DNA from 2 places in the Micromonospora sp. NPDC005367 genome. Region 2 is predicted to be linked to the other one. Evidence: predicted binding sites of a transcription regulator. Region 2 holds the regulator's gene; the other holds the start of a gene.
What was found. Region 2 encodes HrcA, which represses chaperone genes, less so after heat shock. Its sites were predicted from a motif close to GGTTNGCACNCTCNNNNNGAGNGTGCNAACC; they were not measured.
Positions count from the first base shown of each region.

Region 1: a site for HrcA is predicted at 2,727-2,757, ahead of groES (co-chaperone GroES). Genes of this name have one in related genera too.

Region 1 covers NZ_JBEXFP010000046.1:250-12,124, reverse strand. Annotated here, with positions in the region: gene ABZS42_RS25435 (sugar ABC transporter substrate-binding protein) at 1-688, opposite strand, end outside; gene ybaK (Cys-tRNA(Pro) deacylase) at 925-1,404, opposite strand; gene ABZS42_RS25425 (methyltransferase domain-containing protein) at 1,415-2,641, opposite strand; gene groES (co-chaperone GroES) at 2,893-3,207, shown strand; gene groL (chaperonin GroEL) at 3,277-4,923, shown strand; gene ABZS42_RS25410 (molybdopterin-dependent oxidoreductase) at 5,049-6,683, shown strand; gene ABZS42_RS25405 (WhiB family transcriptional regulator) at 6,742-7,161, opposite strand; gene ABZS42_RS25400 (helix-turn-helix transcriptional regulator) at 7,417-8,244, shown strand; gene ABZS42_RS25395 (DUF5319 domain-containing protein) at 8,693-9,145, opposite strand; gene guaB (IMP dehydrogenase) at 9,329-10,891, shown strand; gene ABZS42_RS25385 (GuaB3 family IMP dehydrogenase-related protein) at 10,929-11,875, shown strand, end outside.
Region 2 covers NZ_JBEXFP010000027.1:42,914-54,788, forward strand. Annotated here, with positions in the region: gene ABZS42_RS19575 (sugar ABC transporter substrate-binding protein) at 1-330, shown strand, start outside; gene ABZS42_RS19580 (sugar ABC transporter permease) at 327-1,313, shown strand; gene ABZS42_RS19585 (carbohydrate ABC transporter permease) at 1,310-2,140, shown strand; gene ABZS42_RS19590 (transcriptional regulator) at 2,162-2,476, opposite strand; gene ABZS42_RS19595 (hypothetical protein) at 2,473-2,952, opposite strand; gene ABZS42_RS19600 (MOSC domain-containing protein) at 3,074-3,712, shown strand; gene ABZS42_RS19605 (phytanoyl-CoA dioxygenase family protein) at 3,787-4,731, opposite strand; gene ABZS42_RS19610 (hypothetical protein) at 4,909-5,772, opposite strand; gene ABZS42_RS19615 (hypothetical protein) at 6,025-6,192, shown strand; gene ABZS42_RS19620 (enoyl-CoA hydratase family protein) at 6,215-7,000, opposite strand; gene hemW (radical SAM family heme chaperone HemW) at 7,020-8,243, shown strand; gene ABZS42_RS19630 (DUF4870 domain-containing protein) at 8,406-9,017, opposite strand; gene hrcA (heat-inducible transcriptional repressor HrcA) at 9,266-10,288, shown strand; gene dnaJ (molecular chaperone DnaJ) at 10,358-11,503, shown strand; gene ABZS42_RS19645 (16S rRNA (uracil(1498)-N(3))-methyltransferase) at 11,657-11,875, shown strand, end outside.

The sequences.
Region 1 (11,875 bases), on a different contig from region 2:
TGCCGCCGGTCTTGGTGAGCTGCTGCTCGAAGATCGTGGTGGCCTGGGCGTTGTCCCAGTCCGGCACGGCGTCGTCGGCGGCCTTCGTGTACTCCTTCGAGTCGAACTTCGGCTTGAGCACCGAGTCGTACCCGCTCTTGAACAGCGTCGCGTTGTTGTCGGTCGGCGAGCCGTTGAGGTAGGCGACCGCGGGGTTCTTGACGCCCTTGTCGGTGAGGCACTTGACCAGGCCCTCGCCCTGGAGCTTGCCCACTGCGACATTGTCGAAGCTGACGTAGTACTCGGCCGAGCCGCCGAGGGTGAGCCGGTCGTAGTCGATGGTGGCCACACCCTGGGACTTCGCCTTGTCGAGCACTGCCTTGCCGGTGCCGGAGTCGAGGTTGACGATCATCAGCACGGTCACGCCACTGGTGATCATCTGGTCGGCGATGGTCTGGAACTGGGTCTTGTCGCCCTGGGCGTTCTGGATGTCGTACTCGACGTTGGCGGCCTTGAAGGCCTCCTCCAGGAACTTGCGGTCGGCGCCCTCCCAGCGGGCGGAGGACTTGCTGTCGGGCAGGATCACGCCGATCTTCGGGGTCTGGCCGGAGCCGGCCTGGTCGTCCCCGCCGGAGTTGTCGCCGCAGGCGGCCAAGCTACCCGTCGCCAGCAGACCCACGGTGGCGAAGGTGAGGAGCCCTTTACGCATGTGCAGGGTCCTTTCGGGGTGGGGGGGTGTTGTTTTGTTGTGCCCGGCAACGTATGGCGCATGTGAGGCCCGACACAAGGGTGTCGATGGACTGATTTTGTTGCGGGCAGTAACAATTCGGCAACGCAGGCCCGCCCGCGGTCACCAGGGTTGGGAGCGCTTCAACCGCTCGGGGGTGCGAGGAGCCGGTCCACCGGTGCCGTGGACGCGGCGGACCCGTTCCGGCGCGCGATCGGTCAACCGGCGGCGAGCGGCGCGGTGCGTGCCTCGGTCAGTGCCACCAGATCGGCCGGGGTGAGCTGGAGCTGAAGCCCGCGACGGCCCGCCGAGACGTAGATCGTGGGGAAGCCCAGCGCGGAGGAGTCGAGCACGGTGGGCAGCCGCTTGCGTTGGCCGAGCGGACTGATGCCGCCCCGGACGTAGCCGGTGGCCCGCTCGGCGGCCGCCCGGTCGGCGAGCGTGGCCCGCTTGCCGCCGACCGCCGCAGCGAGGGCCTTCAGGTCCAGCTCCCCGGTGACCGGCACCACCGCCACGGCGAGCGCGCCGTCGATCACGGTGACCAGGGTCTTGAACACCCGCTCCGGAGGTACGCCCAGCGCCGCCGCGACCAGCGCGCCGTAGTTGGGCGCGTCCGGGCTCACGTCGTACGGGTGGGTGCTGTGCGCGACCTTCCGCTTCGTCAGCAGCGCCGTCGCCGGTGTGCCCTGTCCCGCCACGATCGGGAATCTAGTCCTGCACCGGCCGGCAGACCAGCACGGTCGGCGCGCCGGCGATCCGGGTGAGCACGAGGCTCGCCGCCGCGTCGCCGGCCAGCCGCAGGTCCCGCCGGAGCTGCTCCGGGGTCAGCGCCGAGCCGCGCTTGAGGATCTCCACCCGGCCCACACGCCGCTCCCGCAGGAACGCACGCAGCCGTTTCAACGAGAACGGCAGCACGTCGGTGATCTCCAGGCAGCGGGCGTACGGGCCCAGCGTCGGGGTGTCCGCGTACAGGTAGGCGATGGCCGGGTCGGCGAGGCTGGCGTCCAGCTCGTCGGACAGCTCGGCGACCAGGTGCGCCCGAACGACCGCCGGGTCGGGGTCGTGCAGGAACCGGCGTACCGGGCCGACGTCCGCCTCCCGGTCACCGGCGCCCGTCAGCTGCCCGGCGGCGCCCCGGCCACGGCCGGAAGCGTCGACCGGGGTCGCCTCCTTCTCGCTCAGCAGCGTGGCGCGGCGGGGGACCTCGGCGAGTTCGCCGCACCAGAGCGCCGCCTCGACCAGGTCGCCGTCGACGCTGACCCATTCCGCCTCGGCGCCGGCCGGGATCAGCCCGTGGTCGATCCCGGGAGCGACCTTCACCACGGTCCGCGGCGTCCGCTCGGCGAGCCGCGTCACGAAGTCCCAGGGAGGCGAGTACGCGTTCGGGTCGAAGATCCGCCGGCCGGTGCCGCCGGCGCGCCGGGCCGGATCGCAGAAGACCGCCTCGACCCGGCTCACGTCGAACGCCGTCGCGTCGCCGCACTCCACGGTGAAGAGGTCGGCCAGCCCGGCGGCCTCGGCGTTGGCGGCGGCCATCGCGGCGGTCAGCGGGTCGGCCTCCACCCCGTACACCCGGATGCCGGCCCGGGCGGCGGCGAGCGCGTCCGCGCCCAGTCCGCAACCGAGGTCGGCCAGCGTGCGTACCCCGGCGGCCCGCAGCCGCGCGGCGCGGCGCGCCGCGACCACGCCCCGGGTGGCCTGCTCGAGGCCGGCGCGGGTGAGGAACATCCCGGCGGCGGTCGGCCCGAACTTGGCAGTCGCCCGCCGCCGCAACTCGGCCTGGGTCAGCGCGGCCGCCGCGAGCCCGGCCGGCACCCCGGCCGCGCGGAGGGCGGATGCGGCGGCCAGCGGGTCGCCGCCGGTCACCCGGGCCGCCGCGTCCAGCGCGGCGGCACCCTCGGCGGTACGCAGGGCGGCCAGCTGATCGAGATCCACCCGGTCATTGTGGTGGCCGACCTCGACGCGCCGCCCGGCGGGTTGGCACTCTCCTTGACGGAGTGCTAGCCACGGAATAACCTGCGATTAGCACTCTCAACCTGAGGGTGCCAGCTCCCGGGTCACTCCGACCCGAGTGCTGAACGCCAGGCGGACCGGCACCCGCGACGACGGCCCCGCCCGGTGGCATGTGGCAGATTGACGCTGGTCGGCCCTGCTGACCAGCACAGAAACCAGTACCCCAGGAGGGTATGCCCGTGACTACCGCGACCAAGGTTGCGATCAAGCCGCTTGAGGACCGCATCGTGGTCCAGGCGAACGAGGCTGAGACCACCACGGCGTCGGGCATCGTGATCCCCGACACCGCCAAGGAGAAGCCGCAGGAGGGCACCGTCCTCGCTGTGGGTCCCGGCCGGATCGACGACAAGGGCAACCGTGTGCCGATCGACGTCAAGGTCGGCGACACCGTCCTCTACTCGAAGTACGGCGGCACCGAGGTCAAGTACGCCGGCGAGGAGTACCTGGTGCTCTCCGCCCGCGACGTCCTCGCGGTCATCGAGAAGTAAGCAACCGATCAGTGTCGTTGCCCCGGTCCGGTTCGCCGGGCCGGGGCAACGCCGCTTGAAGGGACATTCATGGCGAAGATCCTGAGCTTCTCGGACGACGCCCGACACCTGCTGGAGCACGGTGTCAACGCCCTCGCGGACGCGGTCAAGGTCACCCTCGGCCCGCGCGGGCGCAACGTCGTCCTGGACAAGAAGTTTGGTGCGCCCACGATCACCAACGATGGTGTGACCATCGCCAAGGAGATCGAGCTCACCAACCCGTACGAGAACCTCGGCGCGCAGCTGGTCAAGGAGGTGGCGACCAAGACCAACGACGTCGCCGGCGACGGGACCACCACCGCGACCGTGCTGGCCCAGGCGATGGTGCGCGAGGGCCTGCGCAACGTGGCGGCCGGGGCCAGCCCGACCGGCCTGAAGCGTGGCGTCGACGCGGCCAGCGCCAAGGTCTCCGAGGCCCTGCTGGCCCGGGCCGTCGAGGTGTCCGGCAAGGAGGCGATCGCGCACGTCGCGACGGTCTCCGCGCAGGACTCCACGATCGGCGACATGATCGCCGAGGCGATGGAGCGGGTCGGCCGTGACGGTGTCATCACCGTCGAGGAGGGCTCGACCCTCGCCACCGAGCTGGAGGTGACCGAGGGTCTCCAGTTCGACAAGGGTTTCGTCTCCCCGCACTTCGTCACCGACGCGGAGTCGCAGGAGGCGGTCCTCGAGGACGCGTACGTCCTGATCACCACGCAGAAGATCTCGGCGATCGAGGAGCTGCTGCCGTTGCTGGAGAAGGTCCTCCAGAACAGCAAGCCGCTGCTGATCATCGCCGAGGACGTCGAGGGCCAGGCGCTCTCGACCCTGGTCGTCAACTCCATCCGCAAGACCCTGAAGGTCTGCGCGGTCAAGGCGCCCGGCTTCGGTGACCGCCGCAAGGCGATGCTCCAGGACATGGCGATCCTGACCGGCGCCGAGCTGGTCGCCCCGGAGCTGGGCTACAAGCTCGACCAGGTCGGCCTGGAGGTGCTGGGTTCCGCCCGGCGCGTCGTGGTCGACAAGGACAACACCACGATCGTGGACGGTGGCGGCCAGGCTGCCGACGTCGCCGACCGGGTGGCTCAGATCCGCAAGGAGATCGAGGCCTCGGACTCCGAGTGGGACCGGGAGAAGCTCGCCGAGCGGCTGGCGAAGCTGTCGGGCGGCATCGCGGTCATCAAGGCCGGCGGCGCGACCGAGGTCGAGATGAAGGAGCGCAAGCACCGCATCGAGGACGCCATCGCGGCGACCAAGGCCGCGGTCGAGGAGGGTACGGTGCCCGGCGGTGGCGCCGCCCTGGCGCAGGTCCTGCCGGCGCTCGCCGACGACCTCGGCTACACCGGTGACGAGAAGGTCGGTGTCTCGATCGTCCGCAAGGCGCTCGTCGAGCCGCTGCGCTGGATCGCCGAGAACGCCGGCCACGACGGCTACGTGGTGGCGCAGAAGGTCGCCGCCGCCGAGTGGGGCAACGGCCTGAACGCCGCCACCGGCGAGTACGTCGACCTGGTCAAGTCCGGCATCCTGGACCCGGTCAAGGTCACCCGCAACGCGGTCACCAACGCCGCCTCCATCGCCGGCCTGCTGCTCACCACGGAGAGCCTCGTGGTGGAGAAGCCGGCCGAGCCGGAGCCGGCCGCCGCCGGTGGGCACGGTCACTCGCACGGCCACGGCCACCAGCACGGCCCGGGCTTCTGACCCACGTCGTACGCCCGGTCGGGGCACACCGTCATCCGGCGGTGTGCCCCGACGCGTTCGTGGTGGCTCTTACGAGACGCTGACGTCACTACCGGCCGGCCCGGTTGATCGGAAACACTGGGCCGATGAGCACCACCACCCCCCGGTTCGGGGCACTGGCCGGGATCACCTCCGCCGCCGTGGCGATCGGCGTGGCCGAAGCGATGGCCGTGCTGACCGGCCCCCGGTCGGCGCCGCTGGTCGCGGTCGGCGGAGTGGTCGTCGACACGGTGCCGGAACCGCTCAAACAGTTCGCCATCGACGTCTTCGGCACGTACGACAAGATCGCCCTGCTGATCGGGACGGCGGTGCTGCTGGCCGCCATCGCCGCGTTGCTCGGCGTCCTCTCCGTACGCCGGCTCGCGGTCGGCCTCACGGGCGTCGCGGCCTTCGGGGCGCTCGGTGTGGCCGCCGCCCTGACCAGGGCCGGCGCGGACGCCGGCGACGCACTGCCGTCACTGGTCGGCGCCGGGTTCGGCGCGCTGGTGCTCTGGGCCTTCATCGCCGGTCCGCTGGAACTCGATCCGTGGCCGTGGAGCCCGCCCAGCGGTCACCTCCCGTCCACGACCCCGGGCGGTCCCGGTGGCGCGTCGCGCACCCCTCCCGGCGAGCCGTCGGCCGGAGCCGCGCCGGCGCCCCTTGAGAGGACCGACCCGGAGTCCCGGCGTCGGTTCCTGACCGGCGCCGGGGTGTTGCTCGGCACCGCCGCCGTGGCCGGCTTCGGCGGGCGCTGGCTGGCCGGCCGGCGCGGGGTGTCGGCGGCCCGCGAGGCCGTGGTGCTACCCGCTCCGGCCTCCCCGGCCCCCGCGGTGCCCGCCGGGGCCGACCTGTCGCTACCCCAGCTCGCCCCGTACGTCAGCTCGAACTTCGGCTTCTACCGGATCGACAGCGCGCTGGTGGTGCCCCAGGTCGACCCGGAGTCCTGGCAGTTGCGTATCCACGGCCGGGTACGCAACCCGATCACGCTCAGCTTCGCGGATCTGCTCGCCCGGCCGATGGTGGAGCGGTACGTCACCCTCGCCTGCGTCTCGAACGAGGTCGGCGGGGAGCTGATCGGCAACGCCCGCTGGCTCGGCGTACCGATCCGGGACCTGCTGGACGAGGTCGAGCCGGAGGAGGGCGCCGACCAGGTGGTCGGGCGTTCGGTCGACGGCTGGACCTGCGGCACCCCGACGGCGGCACTGCGCGACGGGCGGGACGCGCTGCTGGCGGTGGGGATGAACGGTGAGCCGCTGCCCGTCGAGCACGGGTTCCCGGTCCGGATGGTCGTGCCGGGCCTGTACGGCTACGTGTCGGCCTGCAAGTGGGTGACCGAGCTGGAGCTGACCAGCTTCACGGACTTCGACGCGTACTGGGTGCCGCGGGGCTGGTCGCCGCAGGGTCCGATCAAGACCCAGTCGCGGATCGACACGCCTCGGCCGCGCAATCGGCTGACCGCCGGCCCGGTCATGGTCGCCGGGGTGGCCTGGGCTCAGCACCGGGGGATCCGCCGCGTCGAGGTACGCGTCGACGACGGGCCCTGGCAGGAGGCGGAGCTGGCCCCCACGGTCTCCGTGGACACCTGGGTGCAGTGGTCGTGGCGTTGGGAGGCCACACCGGGGACGCACCGCCTCCAGGTGCGGGCCACGGATGCCACCGGTGAGACGCAGACCGACCGCAGGCAGGACGTCGTCCCCGACGGCGCCACCGGCTGGCACACCATCCGCGTCACCGTCCGCTGACCCCGCCCCACCCCCCCGCGTCGATCACGAGGTTGGCGGGGAGGGGTTGGGGGCGGGATCAGGCGACCTTGCGTTCGGTGGGGGTGCCGGCGCTGGGGGTGGGGTTGGCGGCGACGTGTTCGGTCGAGTTGTGCGGTCGGCCCAGCCGGGCCTCCAGCCGGGCGAGGTCGACTCGGGTGCGCCGACGGTCGGCCAGGTCCTCCCAACCGGTGGCGAGCAGCCGCAGGCGTTCGGACTCGCTGAAGCCACCCCAGACGCCGTACGGCTCGCGTACGGACAGGGCGTGCGCGGCGCATTCGGCCCGCACCGGGCAGGTACGGCAGACCGCCTTCGCGCCGGACTCCCGGCGCAGCCGGGACGAGCCCCGTTCACCGTCCGGGTGGAAGAACTGGGCGCTGTCCCGTCCCCGGCAGGCGCCGAGCCGCTGCCAGTCCCAGAGATCGACGATGGGTCCGGGCAGTCTACGTACGTTCGACATCAGCACCCCTCCTCCCGCGCGGCACCGCGAGATCATCATGGCCGGGCCTCCGGGCGGCGGGCCGCACAGGCGCACCGATCCCGGCCTGGGTCTCCCGTTACCCGACAGCCCCACGATTCACACGCGTGTGATCCAAAACGTCCGGCACTTTGTCGCATATGACCCATCTGTCGGAAAAGTTCGGAGGATTGCCGGGAACCCCCTCCCGGACCGACCCGCTCGTGGTCTGCTCGTTGGCGGAGAGGAGACCCCACAGTGCGTACGGTTCTTGTGTGCGTCCGGACACCACTTGCGGCGCAACATCTCACTTCCGCGGCGGCCCGCCTCGGGCTGTCAGCGGTCGTTCGTACCGCCGTCTCCGACCCTGAGGTGATGCTTCGGCTCACCGAACGGCAACCGGACGTGGTACTCGCCGACACGGCGCTCACCCGGCCCGACAGCGCCGGCTTCGTCCGCCGGGTGCTGGCCCGTGCCCCGCAGGCCGCCGTGCTGCTCTTCGGCGCCGAGGAGTCCGAGGCCGCCGCGGCGACCATCAACGCCGGTGCCCGTGGGCTGATCCAAGGCGCCGACCACGATCTCACCAGCGCGGTGGCCAAAGCGCTGCTGCTGCTCTCCGCGCCCGGCCGGGCCGCCCGTCACCGGGTCACCGACCCGGTACGGGACACCGCGGCGGTCGGCGGGAAGAGCCGCTCCACGCCCGCCGGTCGACCCGGCGGTGACCCGGGCCCCGGCTGGTCGGCCGGGCCGGCGGAGGGGCCGAACGGCGGACCGACCGTGGTGCCGGTGCAACGCGGCGACGACGGGCCGGAAGGTAACGGTGGTGAGCCCGAGGGCACGCCACCGGACGGCAAACGGCCGGCGCCGAACGCCCGGGCCGCGCGCGCCTCCGTCGGGCTGACCGAGCGCGAACTCCAGGTGCTGCTCGGAATGGCGGAGGGCAAGAGCAACGCCGAGATCGGGCGGGAGCTGTTCGTCTCGGAGGACACCGTCAAGACGCACGCGCGGCGGCTCTTCCGCAAGCTGGGCGCCCGGGACCGGGCGCACGCCGTGGCCGCGGGCTTCCGCGCCGGGCTGGTCGCCTGAGGATCGGTCGAGCAACCTCGAAGCTTGAGGGCGCCCTGAGGTCCGGGAGGCCAAGGGTGACCACTGCGGGGACGCTTTAGAGCTGATGTCGTAGACGACTCGCCGGCGGCCGCGCTGGATGCTCTGCCAGACGGTGGCCGGCGGTGCTGAGCCGGCAGCTCCCGCCTGCGGATTGCTGGTGGCACCGTCGGTGATCGCCCAATGAATCGCGGCGCGAGCGTCGGTAATTGGGCGGGAGCACTGCCGGTGATGTCGCAGGCGATTCAGCTCCAAAGCGTGCCCGAGGGGATGCCTCGCCCGGTGGTGCCGCCTGCCTTCCGCGCTCGCACCCGTTCGCGCCAAAGACACTCGTGAGGCCCGGTGGGCCCGGTGGGCCCGGTGGGCCCGGTGGGCCCGGTGGGCCCGGTGGGCCCGGCGGCCCGGTGGGGCCGCGCCAGCCCCGTCCTGTTCAGCGGCGGTCGGGCTCCTCGCGGCCAGGCTCCTCGCGGCCGGGCTCCTCGTGTCCGGGCGCGTCGTCGTTGCCGTCGGTGAGCGTGTCGTGCACGCCGTCGGCGTAGCCCCGGGCGTACTCCCAGGTGACGTAGTGGTCCGGGTCGGGGTCGTAGGCCGGCTCGTGCACGCGGGGCCGGCCCGAGCTGAGCAGATGGCGCAGGTTGCCCCGGAGCAGGTCCCAGTCGAAGTAGTGCGGCTCGCGGCAGTCCTCACACTCGATCACCAGGCCGCGAACCCCGACCGGGGCCAGCAGGGCCTGATAGATCTCCAGGTCGGCGAGATCCTCCAGCACGTCCTGCCGCTCGACGTCGGTCAGCGCGTCCAGCGGTGCGTCGTCGCCCGAGTCGTGCAGGCCGGAGGCCGGATCGGCCGGGTCGCCGTTGAACGGGTCGATGGGCTCGTCGTGCACCCCCTCACCGTAGACCCAACGCCGCAGCGACGCCCGCCCCCGGACGCGCGCCGACCGGCCCGGCGCGAGGACGGCCAGCTCAGCCGCATGGGTACGATGGAGCGACGCGCCGCGTGCGGCGCTCTTCCGGTGCCCGCCGCGCCACCTCGCTGAAGCCCGTTCGACCAGCTCAGGGGAGCAATCGTGGAAATTTCGCCCAGCACCGATCTTCCGGCCGGCGCCGACCACGGCGAGCTGGGCGGCCACCTGCCGGAGCTGCCGGCAGGCTCCGCCCGGGTGGTACCTCTCGGCCTGACCTTCGACGACGTACTGCTCCAGCCGGGCGAGTCGGACGTGGTGCCGAGCCGCGTGAACACCGTCACCCGGCTGACCCGCAACGTCACGCTCTCCGTGCCGCTGCTCTCCAGCGCGATGGACACCGTGACCGAGGCGCGCATGGCGATCGCCATGGCCCGTCAGGGCGGCATCGGCGTGCTGCACCGCAACCTCTCGGTGGAGGACCAGGCGCTCCAGGTGGACCTGGTCAAGCGCTCCGAGTCCGGCATGATCACCAACCCGGTCACCGCCAGCCCCGACGACACCCTGCGCGACGTCGACGCGCTCTGCGGCCGCTACCGGATCTCCGGGGTGCCCGTCGTCGACGGCGACGGGCAGCTCGTCGGCATCGTGACCAACCGTGACATGCGTTTCGTCTCCGAACCCGACACGCCGGTCCGCGAGATCATGACCCGGGCCCCGCTGATCACCGCGCCGGTCGGCGTGAGCAAGGACGAGGCGCTGGCCCTGCTGCGCCAGCACAAGGTGGAGAAGCTACCGATCGTGGACGGCTCGGGCCGGCTGCGCGGGCTGATCACCGTGAAGGACTTCACCAAGAGCGAGCAGTACCCGGACGCCACCAAGGACGAGGCGGGCCGGCTGCGCGTGGCCGCCGCCATCGGGGTCGGGGAGGACTCCTACAAGCGGGCTCGGGCCCTGGTCGACGCGGGCGTCGACGTGCTGATCGTGGACACCGCGCACGGCCACCAGCGGGCCGTCCTGGACATGGTCCGCCGGCTCAAGAAGGACGTCACGATCGACATCGTGGGCGGCAACATCGCCACCTACGCCGGCGCCCGGGCCCTGGTCGAGGCTGGCGCCGACGGCGTCAAGGTCGGTGTCGGCCCGGGCGCGATCTGCACCACCCGGATCGTGGCGGGAGTCGGCGTGCCGCAGATCACCGCGATCATGGAGGCCACCCGGGCGGCCCGTCCGGCGGGCGTCCCGGTGATCGGCGACGGCGGTATCCAGTACTCCGGCGACATCGCCAAGGCGCTGGTCGCCGGTGCCGACACGGTGATGCTCGGCAGCCTGCTCGCCGGCTGCGAGGAGAGCCCCGGTGAGCTGATCTTCGTCAACGGCAAGCAGTTCAAGGCGTACCGGGGGATGGGCTCGCTCGGCGCGATGCAGTCCCGTGGGCAGGCCAAGTCGTACTCCAAGGACCGTTACTTTCAGCAGGACGTGACCAACGACGAGAAGCTGGTCCCGGAGGGCGTCGAGGGTCAGGTGCCGTACCGCGGGCCGCTCTCGCGGGTCGCCCACCAGCTGGTCGGCGGGCTGCGGCTGGCGATGGGCTACGCCGGCGCGGAGAGCATCCCCGAGCTCCACGCGCGCGGCCAGCTGATCCGGATCACCGCGGCGGGGCTCAAGGAGAGCCACCCGCACGACATCCAGATGACCACCGAGGCGCCCAACTACCACACCCGCTGACCCCCACCACCACCCCCGACAACAACTGGAGTGAGCCATGCGTGACGTGGTCGAGATCGGGTTGGGCAAGACCGCGCAACGCGGTTACCACCTGGACGACATCGCCATCGTCCCGAGCCGCCGGACGCGGGACGTCGACGACGTCTCCACCGCCTGGCAGCTCGACGCCTACCAGTTCGGCATCCCCTGCGTCGGGCACCCCTCCGACGCCACGATGAGCCCGAGCTCCGCCGTCCGCCTCGGCGAGCTCGGCGGCCTCGGTGTGCTCAACGTCGAAGGGCTCTGGACCCGCTACGAGAACCCGACGAAGGTGCTCGAGGAACTGGCCGGGCTGGACGAGGACGCACGGGCGACCAAGCGGCTGCAGGAGGTGTACGCCGAACCGATCCGACCCGACCTCATCGCGGAGCGGGTACGCGAGCTGCGTGCCGGGGGCGGCACGGTGGCGGTGCGGGTGTCCCCGCAGCACACCCTGGCGCTGGCCCCGGTGATCCTGGACGCCGGCGTGGACATCCTGGTCATCCAGGGCACGATCGTCTCCGCCGAGCACGTCTCGACCACCGACGAGCCGCTGAACCTCAAGGAGTTCATCGCGGACCTCGACCTGCCGGTGATCGTGGGCGGCTGCACCGACTACAAGACCGCGCTGCACCTGATGCGTACCGGCGCGGCCGGTGTCATCGTCGGCATCGGCGGGGACGACTGGTCGACCACCGAGTCGGTGCTCGGCATCCGGGTGCCGATGGCCACCGCGATCGCCGACGCGGCCGCGGCCCGCCGGGACTACCTGGACGAGACCGGCGGCCGGTACGTGCACCTGATCGCCGACGGGGACATGCAGAGCTCCGGCGACATCGCCAAGGCCCTCGGCTGCGGCGCGGACGCGGTGATGCTCGGCGAGCCGCTCTCCCGCAGCGAGGAGGCGCCGGCCGGTGGGGCCTGGTGGCACTCGGCCGCCAGCCACCCGTCGCTGCCGCGCGGCGC
Region 2 (11,875 bases):
AGCGAGCGCCAGGACCTCGCCTGGGACTACATGACCGTGCTGCTGAACAAGAAGAACGGTCAGGCGTTCGCCGACAGCCTGGGCTTCTTCCCGGTCTACCAGGACCTCGTGGCCGGCGGCAGTTACGCCAATGACAAGATCATGGCGGCGTTCGCGACCACGATGCAGAACACCAAGATCACGCCGCTCACCCCGAAGTGGGTGGAGGTCAGCCGCACCAAGACAGTGACGCAGGCGATGAACAGCTCGGTCATGAAGGGTCAGAAGACGGTCGAGAAGGCTACCGCCGACGCGGCCGCGGAGATGGAAAGCATCCTCAACTCCAAGTGACCACGCTGACCGACGCGCCGGAGGCGTCCGCCGCGCGGGAGACCCCCGCGCGGCGGCGTCGCCCGGTCGACCGCCTGCCGTATCTGCTGCTCCTGCCCTGCCTGGTCATCATCGGCGTACTGCTGCTCTGGCCGCTCGGCCAGGTGGTGACCATGTCCTTCTACCGGTTGAACAACGTCCGGCAGCTGCGCGGGGACCGGGAGTGGCCGTGGATCGGGCTGGAGAACTACACCCAGATCCTGGGTGACCCGTTCTTCCTCACGGTGCTGCGCAACACCGTGCTCTTCGCGGTGGCGAACGTGGCGCTCACCATGATCCTGGGCACCCTGGTCGGCCTGCTGCTCAACCGCCTCGGCCGGAAGATGGCCACCTTCGTGGCCAGTTGCGTGATGCTCGCCTGGGCGACCCCGGCGCTGACCGGCACGATCGTCTGGAAGTGGATCTTCGACGACACCAGTGGCCTGGTCACCTGGCTGTTCAACGCGTTGCCGGACGGGCTGTCGCAGGCGCTCTTCGGGCACAGCGACTGGACAGGTTACGGCTGGTTCAACTCGCCACTGCTCTTCTTCTCGATCCTGACCCTGGTGGTGGTCTGGCACTCGTTCCCGTTCATCGCGGTGAGCGTCCTGGCCGGGCTCAAGAGCGTGCCGAGCGAGCTGCACGAGGCGGCCCGGGTCGACGGCGCGAGCGCCTGGCGGGTCTTCTGGCGGATCACCTTCCCGCTGCTGCGCCCGGTCTTCGGGATCCTGATCGTGCTCTCCACGATCTGGGACTTCAAGGTCTTCACCCAGCAGTTCGTGCTGGCCGGCGGCACCCAGGACCGACCGACGTTCATGCTCTCCATCTACTCGTACGCGGAGGCGTTCTCGCCGCCGCCGAAGTACGGCCTCGGCGCGGCCATCGCGGTGATCCTCACCGTGATCCTGCTCGTGGTGACCGGCTTCTACGTACGGATGGTGCTCAAGCAGGAGGACGAGTCGTGAAGAAGGTCGCGCTCAACTGCGCCGGACTGCTGGTGGCGCTCTTCGCGGCCTTCCCGGTGTACTGGATGATCGCCACGTCGCTGAAGCCCAGCCGGGAGATCTTCTCCGCCACCCCACGGCCGGTGCCGACGCACCCGACGCTGGAGCACTACCGGGAGATCCTGACCGGGAACCTGATCCCCGGGGTGACCTTCGCGGACTTCTTTCTCAACAGCGCCCTGGTCGCGGTCTCCACTGTGGTGCTCAGCGGCCTGGTCGCGCTGCTGGCGGCGACCGCCGTGGCCCGGTTCCGGTTCCGGCTGCGGACCAGCTTCCTGATCATGCTGCTCGTGGTGCAGATGATCCCGTTGGAGGCCCTGGTCATCCCGCTCTTCCTGATGATCCAGCGGCTCGGGCTCTACAACACGCTGCCCAGCTTGATCCTCACCTATCTGGGCTTCTCGCTGCCGTTCGCCGTCTGGATGCTGCGCGGCTTCGTCGCCGCGGTGCCGAAGGAGTTGGAGGAGGCGGCGGCGATCGACGGGGCGAGCCGGGCCCAGACGTTCCGGCGGATCCTCTTCCCGCTGGTGGCTCCCGGCCTGGTGGCGACGAGCATCTTCTCCTTCATCACCGCCTGGAACGAGCTGATCTTCGCGCTCACCTTCATCAACGACCAGAACCGGTACACGCTGCCCGTGGCCATGACGTTCTTCTTCGGGCGTGACGACACCGCCTGGGGACCGTTGATGGCGGCGTCCACTCTGTTCACCCTGCCGGTGATCATCTTCTTCCTGCTGGTGCAGCGGCGGATGGTCTCCGGGTTGGTCGCCGGAGCCGTGAAGGGCTGAGCCCGTTCGTGGCCGGGCGCCTCAGGTGCCCGGCAGCACGCTGGTGCCGGCCTGCGCCACGATCTGCTGCAACGCCGCCACATGTCCGTCGAACGCGGCACGTCCGCGTCGGCTCAGCTTGACCGAGGTGCGCGGCCGCTTGCCCACGAAGCTCTTGCGCACCTCGACATAGTCGGCCTGTTCCAGGGTGCTGATCTGCTTGGACAGCGCCGAGTCCGAGAGCCCGAGATGGTCCCGGAGGTAGCGGAACTCGGCCCAGTCGGTGGCGGCGAGCAGGCTGACCAGGGAGAGTCGGGTGGGCGCGTGGATCAGCTCGTCGAACCGGGGTGCGCTCACCGCCGGCCACCGATCGGCCGGGCGGACATCAGGCGGCGAAGGTACGCCATCAGCGGCCGTCCGGTCGCCGTCATCGCGCCCGCCGTGACGGCCGCGCCGAGCGTCGCCGGCCAATCCAGCCCCGCCGACTCCGCAGCGAATCCGGTGACCAGACCGAGGGCGATCAGGCAGAGCACGTAGACCATGATGGCGGCCACCCCGCGTACGCCCAGCAGGGCGGTGCGCACCTGCGCCCGGTGCCGCCGCACGACCCAGGCGACCAGGGCACCGAGGCCGAGGGCGTACCCGACGGATCCGACGGCGACGACCCAAGGCCGGTCCGTCTCGACGGCGGCCGTGAAGGCCACGATCAGGCCACCCAGCGTTGGCCAGTACCAGGCGGGGACGAGCGTTGCAGTGACCGCCTGTTCGCGCCGCGCGCGGATCTCGGCTAGCGCGTCGGTGGCCGCGGCGGGGGAGATGGCCGGCTCGGACACGATGTCCTCCTTGAGGTCGAGGAAAGTGCTTGCCTGCAGGGAAAGCATATCCTGTCTTTCCCTACAGGCAAGCACTTTCCTCGATAGAGAACTCGGCGTCTGGTCCACTAGGCTGACTGCCATGACGGGCAGAGTCGCGTCGGTGAACCTCGGTGTGGTCACCGAGGCCGAGTGGGCGGGCGACCCGAGCGGTCGCAGCGGCATCGACAAACGGCCGGTGGACGGCCCGGTGCTGTTCCGCGTCGACGGTGTGGCCGGCGACTTCATCGGCGAGCGAGCCCACCACGGCGGCGCGGACCAGGCGGTCTACGCGTACGCCGAGGAGGACGCCGCCTGGTGGGCGGGCGAGTTGGGGCGTGACATCCGACCCGGCGGCTTCGGCGAGAACCTCACCACGTACGCGGTGGACGTGACGGGGGCGGTGATCGGCGAGCAGTGGCAGATCGGATCCGCCCTGCTCCAGGTGACCAAGCCGCGCACGCCGTGTACCACCTTCGCCGGCTTCTGGGGCGTACCGGATCTGATCAAGCGGTTCACGGTCCGCGCGCTGCCCGGCGCCTACCTGCGGGTGCTGCGCGAGGGGGAGGTGGGCCCGGGTGACCCGGTCGAGGTGGTGGAGCGGCCCACGCACGGGGTGACCATCGGTGAGGTCTTCCGGGCCACCAGCCTGGAGCCGGAGTTGCTGCCCCGGCTGCTGGACGCGCCGGACCTGCCGGAGTCGATCCGGGAGAACGTGCGTCGCCGGCTCGCCGTGCGGTGAGCGTCCGGCGGGAGATGTGACGAAGGGCCCCCGGCCGTACGCGAGGCGACGGCGGGGGGCCCTTCGCTAGCAGGTCAGCGCAGCCAGGGGACGCTGCGGTCGAGCAGACCGCGCTCCTTCAGCTCCTTGCGCAGCGGGATCTCGTCGTCGACGTACCCGTCCCAGTTGATGCCCCAGTAGTTGGCGGTGTGGGTGCCCTCACCGATCAGCTGGCGCTGAACGGGGGTGCGGTTGCGGTACCACTCGCCGTTGACGTCGGGGTGCAGCTCGTCCAGCGGGCGGATCCATCGGTAGGTGTAGCCCACGAAGAGCATCTTGCGGGTGATGTTCGACAGGTTCGTCGACCGGGAGTGCCACTGGCGGCGGTCGAAGATGAACGCGTCGCCCGGGTTGGCGGTGATCTCCACCGTGCCCTCCGGGTCGGGGTTGTGCACGCTGAGGTCCTTGGGCCGGTCCAGCGAGTTCCACAGGTGGCTGCCCGGGATGACCTTCGTGGCGCCGCGCCCGGTCTCCGAGAGGTCGGAGAGCACGTAGGCGACCTTCAGCGAGAACATCGGCCGGGGCAGGTTCGGGTCCATGGTCTCCGGGTCGGAGTTCTGCCGGTACCCGTCCTGGTGCCAGCCCCAGTACGGCTTCTCCGGCTCCAGCGCCGGCGGGGTCACGTCCAGGTGGTTGTGGTGGGTGTAGATGTTCCACCCGGCCAGGCCCCACATGTAGGGGAAGGCGATCGGGTGGGTGAGCAGTTCGCCGAAGAGCTCGTCGCGCTCGAGGAAGCCGAGAAGGTGCAGGGTGCCGTCCTTCTTGGTGTTGCCCTTGGCCTTCTCCTCGGCGTAGACGCGGTCGACCGCCTCTTCGAGCGCTGCCCGGTGGTCCTCCGTCAGGACATTGCGCAGCAGGAGGAAGCCCTGCTCGTGGAACTCCTTGCGGTCTACGTCACTGATCGGTTCGTAACCGGTCCGGCCGTCGTAGTCGAACGCCACGTCGTACCCCTCCAGAGAGGCGAAAGATTTTCTTGGCACAGGGCGCCGATCGTAGCGCGGTAAGCCGTGAACTGGGGGGGCGGAAGGCCCGGATTCTCCGGAGTTGGGCGATGCGCGATGACGTGGTCACCTGGCGTGACGAAAGCCGAGCCATAGGCGACAGTTTGAGTAGTTGGCCGGATTGTGCGGTGACCGAAGGTGCAAAAAACCATTCGATCAATCGTCGGCGAAGACCTCCGCCACGACCCGGGCGCCGGCCTGCGGACTCCCGGCCACCTCGATCCACTTCCCGTCGCGGGCGGTCCACTCCAGGTCTCCGAAACGTACCCGCTTCACCCCGTGGTCCTGGGCGTGCGAGACGAGCCAGTGCGCGTACCGCCAGCCGTCACGTTGGTCGGCCGTCGCCAGGCTGAGCCCGGTCAACTCCGCCGGGGCGGCTCTGCCGACGACGCCCCAGTCCAGCTCCAGGTTGCGGGTCAGCGCGGCCGCCGCAGCGGCGCCACGCATCACCGGCGTCCGCCCGACCGTGCAGGCCACGGCCCGCGTCGCGTCGCCGAGCAGGGCCCGGGTCAGCACCGCCGACTCGTCGGCCCACTTCTGGTAGGCCTCGGGGAACGCCGAACGCTGCACTCGCTGGGCGGCGTCGGTGACCCGCATCCGCTCCCAGCCGCGGACCTTCTTCAGTGCCGCGTAGAACCGTTTGGCCGCGTACCGCGGGTCACTGAGCTGTGTGGGGTCGCCCCAACCCTGGCTGGGGCGCTGCTGGAAAAGGCCGATCGAGTCCCGGTCGCCATCCGGGAGGTTGTGCAGGCCGGACTCCTGGTAGGCGGTCGCCAGCGCCACCACCACGCCCCGCTCCGGCATGCCCTGCTGCGCGCCGATCGCCGCGATGGTCGCCGCGTTGGCCATCTGGTCGGCGTCGAGCACCACCCGGCCGTCGGCCTGCACCGTGCAGGTTCGGCCGGCCAGGGGAAGGCGCAACTCACTCCCGAGCTGTCGGACGAGCACCACGACAACCACCACGGCGAGCAGGGCGAGGACCACGCCACCCGCCACCACGGTCCGAGTTCGCACCCACACCCCCTGTTCGGCAGTCCGACAAGCGTACGTCCGGCGTAGGCCCGGCCGGGCTGTCTGACCGGTTCAGGTCGACCCGGCCCGGCCCGCCCGGACCGGATGTTCCCGCCCCGGCTGCGGTCTCACCTGCCCGCTTCGCCCCCTCGTCCGGTGTCGTTCCGTTGACGACAGGCGTTACGGGCCGGCAGGCGGCGCCCGTTGCGAGATCCGCCCGCACTCTGGCAGAGCACGGTACGTGGCCCTGGCCGGTCTGTCATGGGCGTCACCGTGGAGAAGCACTGCTGGCTGCGGCGCCTGGTCCAGTTGGCGAACACCAAGCGCGTGCTCGTGGAGGGACTGGGCGTCAGCCTCGGCATCTACCGGGACGAGGCCCAGCGGGAGCGGGTGTTCCAGGCTGCCGTCAAGGGCCTCGCGGCCCGTTGAGCGGTGCCCGTCGGCTGCCCGGTCAGCTCTCCGCCGGCACCCACCGTGCCGGCCGCTTCTCCCGGAAGGCCGACACGCCCTCCCGCCCCTCGTCGGAGAGGAAGTAGCCGGTCGACAGCGCGGCCAGGTCGGCGATCTCGGCCGGCAGGTCGGCGGCCGCGGGGCGGCGCAGCAGCTGCTTCGCCCCGGCCAGGGCTCCCGGCGCGCCTCGCACCAGCGAGGCGCAGTACCGCTGCACCGCGGCGTCCAGCCCGTCGGCCGGCACCGCGGCGGTCACCAGCCCGATCTCGGCGGCCCGCCGGCCGTCGAAGGTGTCCCCGGTCAGGTAGAGCTCGGCAGCCGCGCGCGGGTGCAGCCGGGGCAGCACCGTCGCCGAGATCACCGCGGGGATCACCCCGAGCCGCACCTCGGTGAACGCGAAGGTGGCCTCCTCGGCGCAGACCGCCAGGTCGGCGGCCGCGATCAGCCCGAGGCCACCGGCGCGGGCCGGCCCCGCCACTCGGGCGAGCACCGGCTTCGGGCACTCCCAGACCGCCGCCAGCACGTCGCCGAGCATCCCGGCCGGCACCGTCCCGCTGGCGTACGCGGCGGCGGTCTCCTTCAGGTCGGCGCCCGAGCAGAAGATCGGCCCGGTGTGGTCGAGCACGACGACCCGGACCGCGTCGTCGGCGACCGCGTCGGCCAGACCGGCGAGCAGTTGCGTCATCAGCGGGGTGGAGAGCGCGTTGCGGTTGTGCGGGCTGTCGAGGGTGAGGGTGGTCACCCCACGGGCCGTGGCGACCCGCACGAGCGCGTCGGGAGAGGTCATGCCGGGCACACTAGTGGCCATGCCCGGCGTCCTTCCAGATGGCGAACCCGTACCGGCCGACGGTTCGCTGCCCGCCAGCGCGACCCGCGAGGTCGGCGCGCGCGGATTCGGCGTGTACGTCCACGTGCCGTTCTGCGCGAGCCGCTGCGGCTACTGCGACTTCAACACGTACACCGCCGCCGAACTCGGTGGGGGCGCCACCCGCGAGGGGTACGCCGACACCGTCCTGGCCGAGCTCCGGCTCGCTGCCCGGGTGCTCGGCGACAACCCGCCCCCGCGGGTCGACACCGTCTTCGTGGGCGGGGGCACCCCCACCCTGCTGCCCGCCGACGACCTGGCCCGGATCCTGGACGCCGTCGACCGCGCCTGGGGGCTCGCTGCCGACGCCGAGGTGACCACCGAGGCCAACCCGGAGTCGGTCACGCCCGAGTCGCTCAAGGCGCTGCGGGCGGCCGGCTACACCCGGATCTCGCTGGGCATGCAGTCCGCCTCGCCCGGGGTGCTGGCGATCCTCGACCGCAAGCACAGCGCGGGCCGGGCCAGCGCCGCCGCCGCCGAGGCGCGCGACGCCGGGTTCGACCACGTGAACCTCGACCTGATCTACGGCACGCCGGGGGAGCGGGCCGAGGACTTCGCCCGCTCGCTGGACGAGGTGGTCGCCGCCGGTGCCGACCACGTCAGCGCGTACGCCCTGATCGTGGAGGACGGGACCCGGCTCGCCGCCCGGATGCGCCGCGGCGAGTTGCCGTACCCCGACGACGACGTGGCCGCCGACCGCTACCTGGCCGCGCAGGAGGCGCTCGGCGCGGCAGGTTTCTCCTGGTACGAGGTCTCCAACTGGGCCCGTACGCCCGCCGCCCGCTGCCGCCACAACCTGCTCTACTGGTCCGGCGGGGACTGGTGGGGGCTCGGGCCGGGCGCGCACAGCCACGTGGGCGGGGTGCGCTGGTGGAACGTCAAGCACCCGTCGACGTACGCGCAGCGCCTCGCGGAGGGACGGTCGCCCGGCCTGGCCCGCGAGGTGCTCACCGCCGACGAGGCGCACATGGAGGACGTGATGCTACGGCTGCGCCTCGCCAGCGGGCTGCCGCTCGACGTGCTGGACGACACGGGGCGGGCCGGCGCTGAGCGGGCGCACGCCGCCGGCCTGCTGGCCCCGGACGAGTACGCGGCCGGCCGCGCGGTGCTCACCCTGCGCGGCCGGCTACTCGCCGACGCTGTCGTACGGGACCTGCTGGCCTAGTCGACGGCCGGGTCGCATTCCGGCCGCGGCCGTACACCTGCCGGGCCGCACCACGGCCGGGCCGGACGTGGCGCGGGCGGTGCCCGAACCGGAACGGGGCGTGGCGCGTCCGCCGGTGCGCTGTCGGTGCCCGGGCCGACCGGGGGAGCGGTCGGCCAGGGGTCACTTGATGAAGCTCGCGGACATCGGATAGCGGTAACTGTTGCCCTCGTTGGCCCGCATGCCGGCGATCACGCCGAACACGATCTGGATCACCACGACGGCCACGCTGGGCAGGAAGAACAGGCACCAGCTGATGAACAGCAGCACGAAGGCGATGCCGGACCAGAGGAGCTGGAAGTTGAGCGCCGCGAGCGCGTGCGCCCGCGCGGCCGGGGACTGCTGCCCGCGCACCAGGTAGGCGATCAGCGGGGCGACGAAGCCGAGCGGCCCGAAGCTGATCAGCGCGCCGACCGCCCCGCCGAAGTGGGCGACCAGCGCCCAGGTCTTGTCCTCGTTGCCGGCGTAGCCGGCCGGCGGGCCGTAGCTGCCCCCGGTCGGATAGCCGGCGCCCGGCGGTGGATAGCCGCCTGGCGGGACGCCGCCGGGCGGAGGCGGGTAGCCGCCGGGCGGGGGATAGCCACCGGGCGGGGGATAGCCACCCGGCCCGGGTGCCCCGGACAGTGGTGCGGTGGGCTCGTTCTCAGCGGACGGGCCGGGAGTTGCCGGCGGCGGGGTCGGGTCCGGGCGGTCGCCCGGGTCGCCCGCGCCGGGAGGGCGAGGTGGTTCAGTCATGAACGTCACGGTAGGGGTCGCCGACAACGACGCGCCAGAGCGGCGCGGAGGGGCCACCTCGATCGATCCGTCGAGCGTCGCCGGACAGCCGCGGCCCTGACGCGGGCAGGACCCGCACCCGTGGTCCGTCCTTGATCATCGCGTTGGCGGGCCTGCCGACGTAGACTGGCACTCGCTACAGTCGAGTGCCAGGAACGCCGTGTGTGGCGCAGAACGCCGGCGGCCGATGCGCGTAGGAGGTGGGGAGGATGGGTCTCGACGACCGCAAGCTCGCCGTGCTCCGCGCCATTGTCGAGGACTACGTCGCCACGCAGGAGCCGGTCGGAAGCCGGGCGCTGGTCGAGCGACACCAGCTCGGTGTCTCCCCGGCGACGGTTCGCAACGACATGGCGGTGCTCGAGGAAGAGGGCTACATCCGGCAGCCGCACACCAGCGCCGGCCGGGTGCCCACCGACCGCGGCTACCGGCTCTTCGTGGACCGGCTGTCCCGGGTCAAGCCGCTCAGCCCGGCCGAGCGCCGGGCCATCGAGCGTTTCCTGCTCGGCGCCGTCGACCTGGACGACGTGGTGCACCGCACCGTCCGGCTGCTGGCCCAGCTGACCCGGCAGGTCGCCGTCGTGCAGTACCCGAGCCTGGCCCGGTCGTCCGTCCGGCACCTGGAGCTGGTGCCGATCTCCACCACCCGGCTGATGCTGGTCATGATCGCCGACACCGGGCGGGTCGAGCAGCGACTCGTGGAGATGCCGGGGCCGATCCCGGCGGACGACGTCACCGACCTGCGACGGCTGGTCAACGAGAAGCTGGTCGACACGCGGCTGTCGGAGACACCCCCGCTGGTGCAGGCGCTGGTCGACGAGGTCAGCCCCGACCTGCGTCCGGCCATGGCCACCCTCTCCAGCGTGCTGCTGGAGACGCTGGTCGAGCGGCACGAGGAGCGGATCGCGCTGGCCGGCACGGCCAACCTGACCCGCGGCGGGCTGCTCGACTTCCAGGGCTCGCTACGCCCGATCCTCGAGGCTCTCGAGGAGGAGGTGGTTCTGCTGAAGCTGATCGGCGAGGTCGAGGAGAGCTCGATGCGGGTGCGCATCGGCGACGAGAACGAGATCGACAATCTCCGCGCCGCCTCGGTGGTGAGCACCGGCTACGGCCCGGGTTCGACGATCGTGGGTGGCCTCGGCGTGCTCGGGCCGACCCGGATGGACTACCCCAGCACCATCGCCACGGTGCGCGCCGTGGCACGCTACGTGGGCGATCTGCTGGCCCAGAACTAGGCAGTACCGTCCGGCCGGATCCGGTCGGCGGCCGGCGCAACGCAAACGAACATGAGGACACGGAACGCAGTGGCCAGGGACTACTACGGCATTCTCGGCGTGAGCCGGGACGCCTCCGACGACGAGATCAAGCGCGCCTACCGCAAGCTCGCGCGCCAGTTCCACCCGGATGTCAATCCGGACCCGGAGGCACAGGAGAAGTTCAAGGACATCAACGCCGCGTACGAGGTCCTCTCGGACGACCGGAAACGGCAGATCGTCGATCTCGGCGGCGACCCCCTCGCGCCTGGGGGCGGCGGCGCCGGTGGCCCGGGTGGTGCCGGTGGGGCGGGCCCGTTCGTCGGCTTCCAGGACATCATGGACGCCTTCTTCGGCGGTGCCGCCGGCGGATCGCGGGGGCCTCGGCCACGTACCCGGCCGGGCGCCGACGCGATCCTGCGGCTGGAGTTGGACCTGCACGAGACGGCGTTCGGCGTCGAGGCGCCGATCACCGTCGACACCGCAGTCCTCTGCACCACCTGCTCGGGCGCCGGCACTGCGGCGGGCACCCACCTCGCCACCTGTGAGGCATGCGGTGGCCGCGGCGAGGTGCAGTCCGTACAGCGCACCTTTCTCGGCCAGGTGGTCTCCGCCCGGCCGTGCACCGTCTGCCAGGGCTACGGCACGACCGTCCCGCACCCCTGCCCGACCTGCGCGGGTGACGGCCGGGTGCGTACCCGCCGCTCGCTGACCGTGAAGATCCCGGCGGGCGTCGAGGACGGCATGCGGATCCGCCTCGCCCAGCAGGGCGAGGTCGGCCCCGGCGGCGGCACCGCCGGTGACCTCTACGTGGAGATCCACGAGCGTCCCCACGACGTCTACTCCCGCAAGGGCGACGACCTGCACTGCCGGGTCACCGTGCCGATGACCGCGGCGGCGCTCGGCACCCGGCTGATCATCAAGACGCTGGACAGCGAGGAAACCGTCGACGTCAAGGCCGGTACCCAGCCGGGCAGCACGCTGCGGCTACGCGCCCGCGGCGTGCCGCACCTGCGCGGCACCGGCCGGGGCGACCTCTACGTGCACCTCGACGTGCGTACGCCCAGCAAGCTCGACCCCGAACAGGAGCGGATGCTGCGGGAGTTCGCGAAGACCCGGGGCGAGGAGGTCGCCGAGCTGAGCAAGCAGGGTGGCTTCTTCTCCCGGATGCGCGACGCCTTCAACGGTCACGTCTGACGCTTCGGCCGGCCCCCGTCCGGGCACGGTCGGGCGCCGGCGGGGTCTGGGACGCCCGGCCGGCCTGGCGGTGCGTCCCCTCCGTCAGCCGGCCGGGGCTGAGCCGGCCGGCTGGCCGTTCCGGCCGATGCCGGGGCGGTTAGCCTGTTGACCGTGTCCGCCCCGCTCTTCCTCATCGAGTCGCTGCCCACCGCCGACACGCTGACCCTCGACGGCCCCGAGGGCCACCACGCGGCCACCGTGCAGCGGCTGCGGGTGGGCGAGGAACTACTGCTCGCCGACGGCGAGGGCGGCACCGCCACCGCCGTGGTCACGGCCGTCGGCCGGGGCAGCCTGGAACTCGACGTGACCTCCCGGGGGTACGTCGACGCG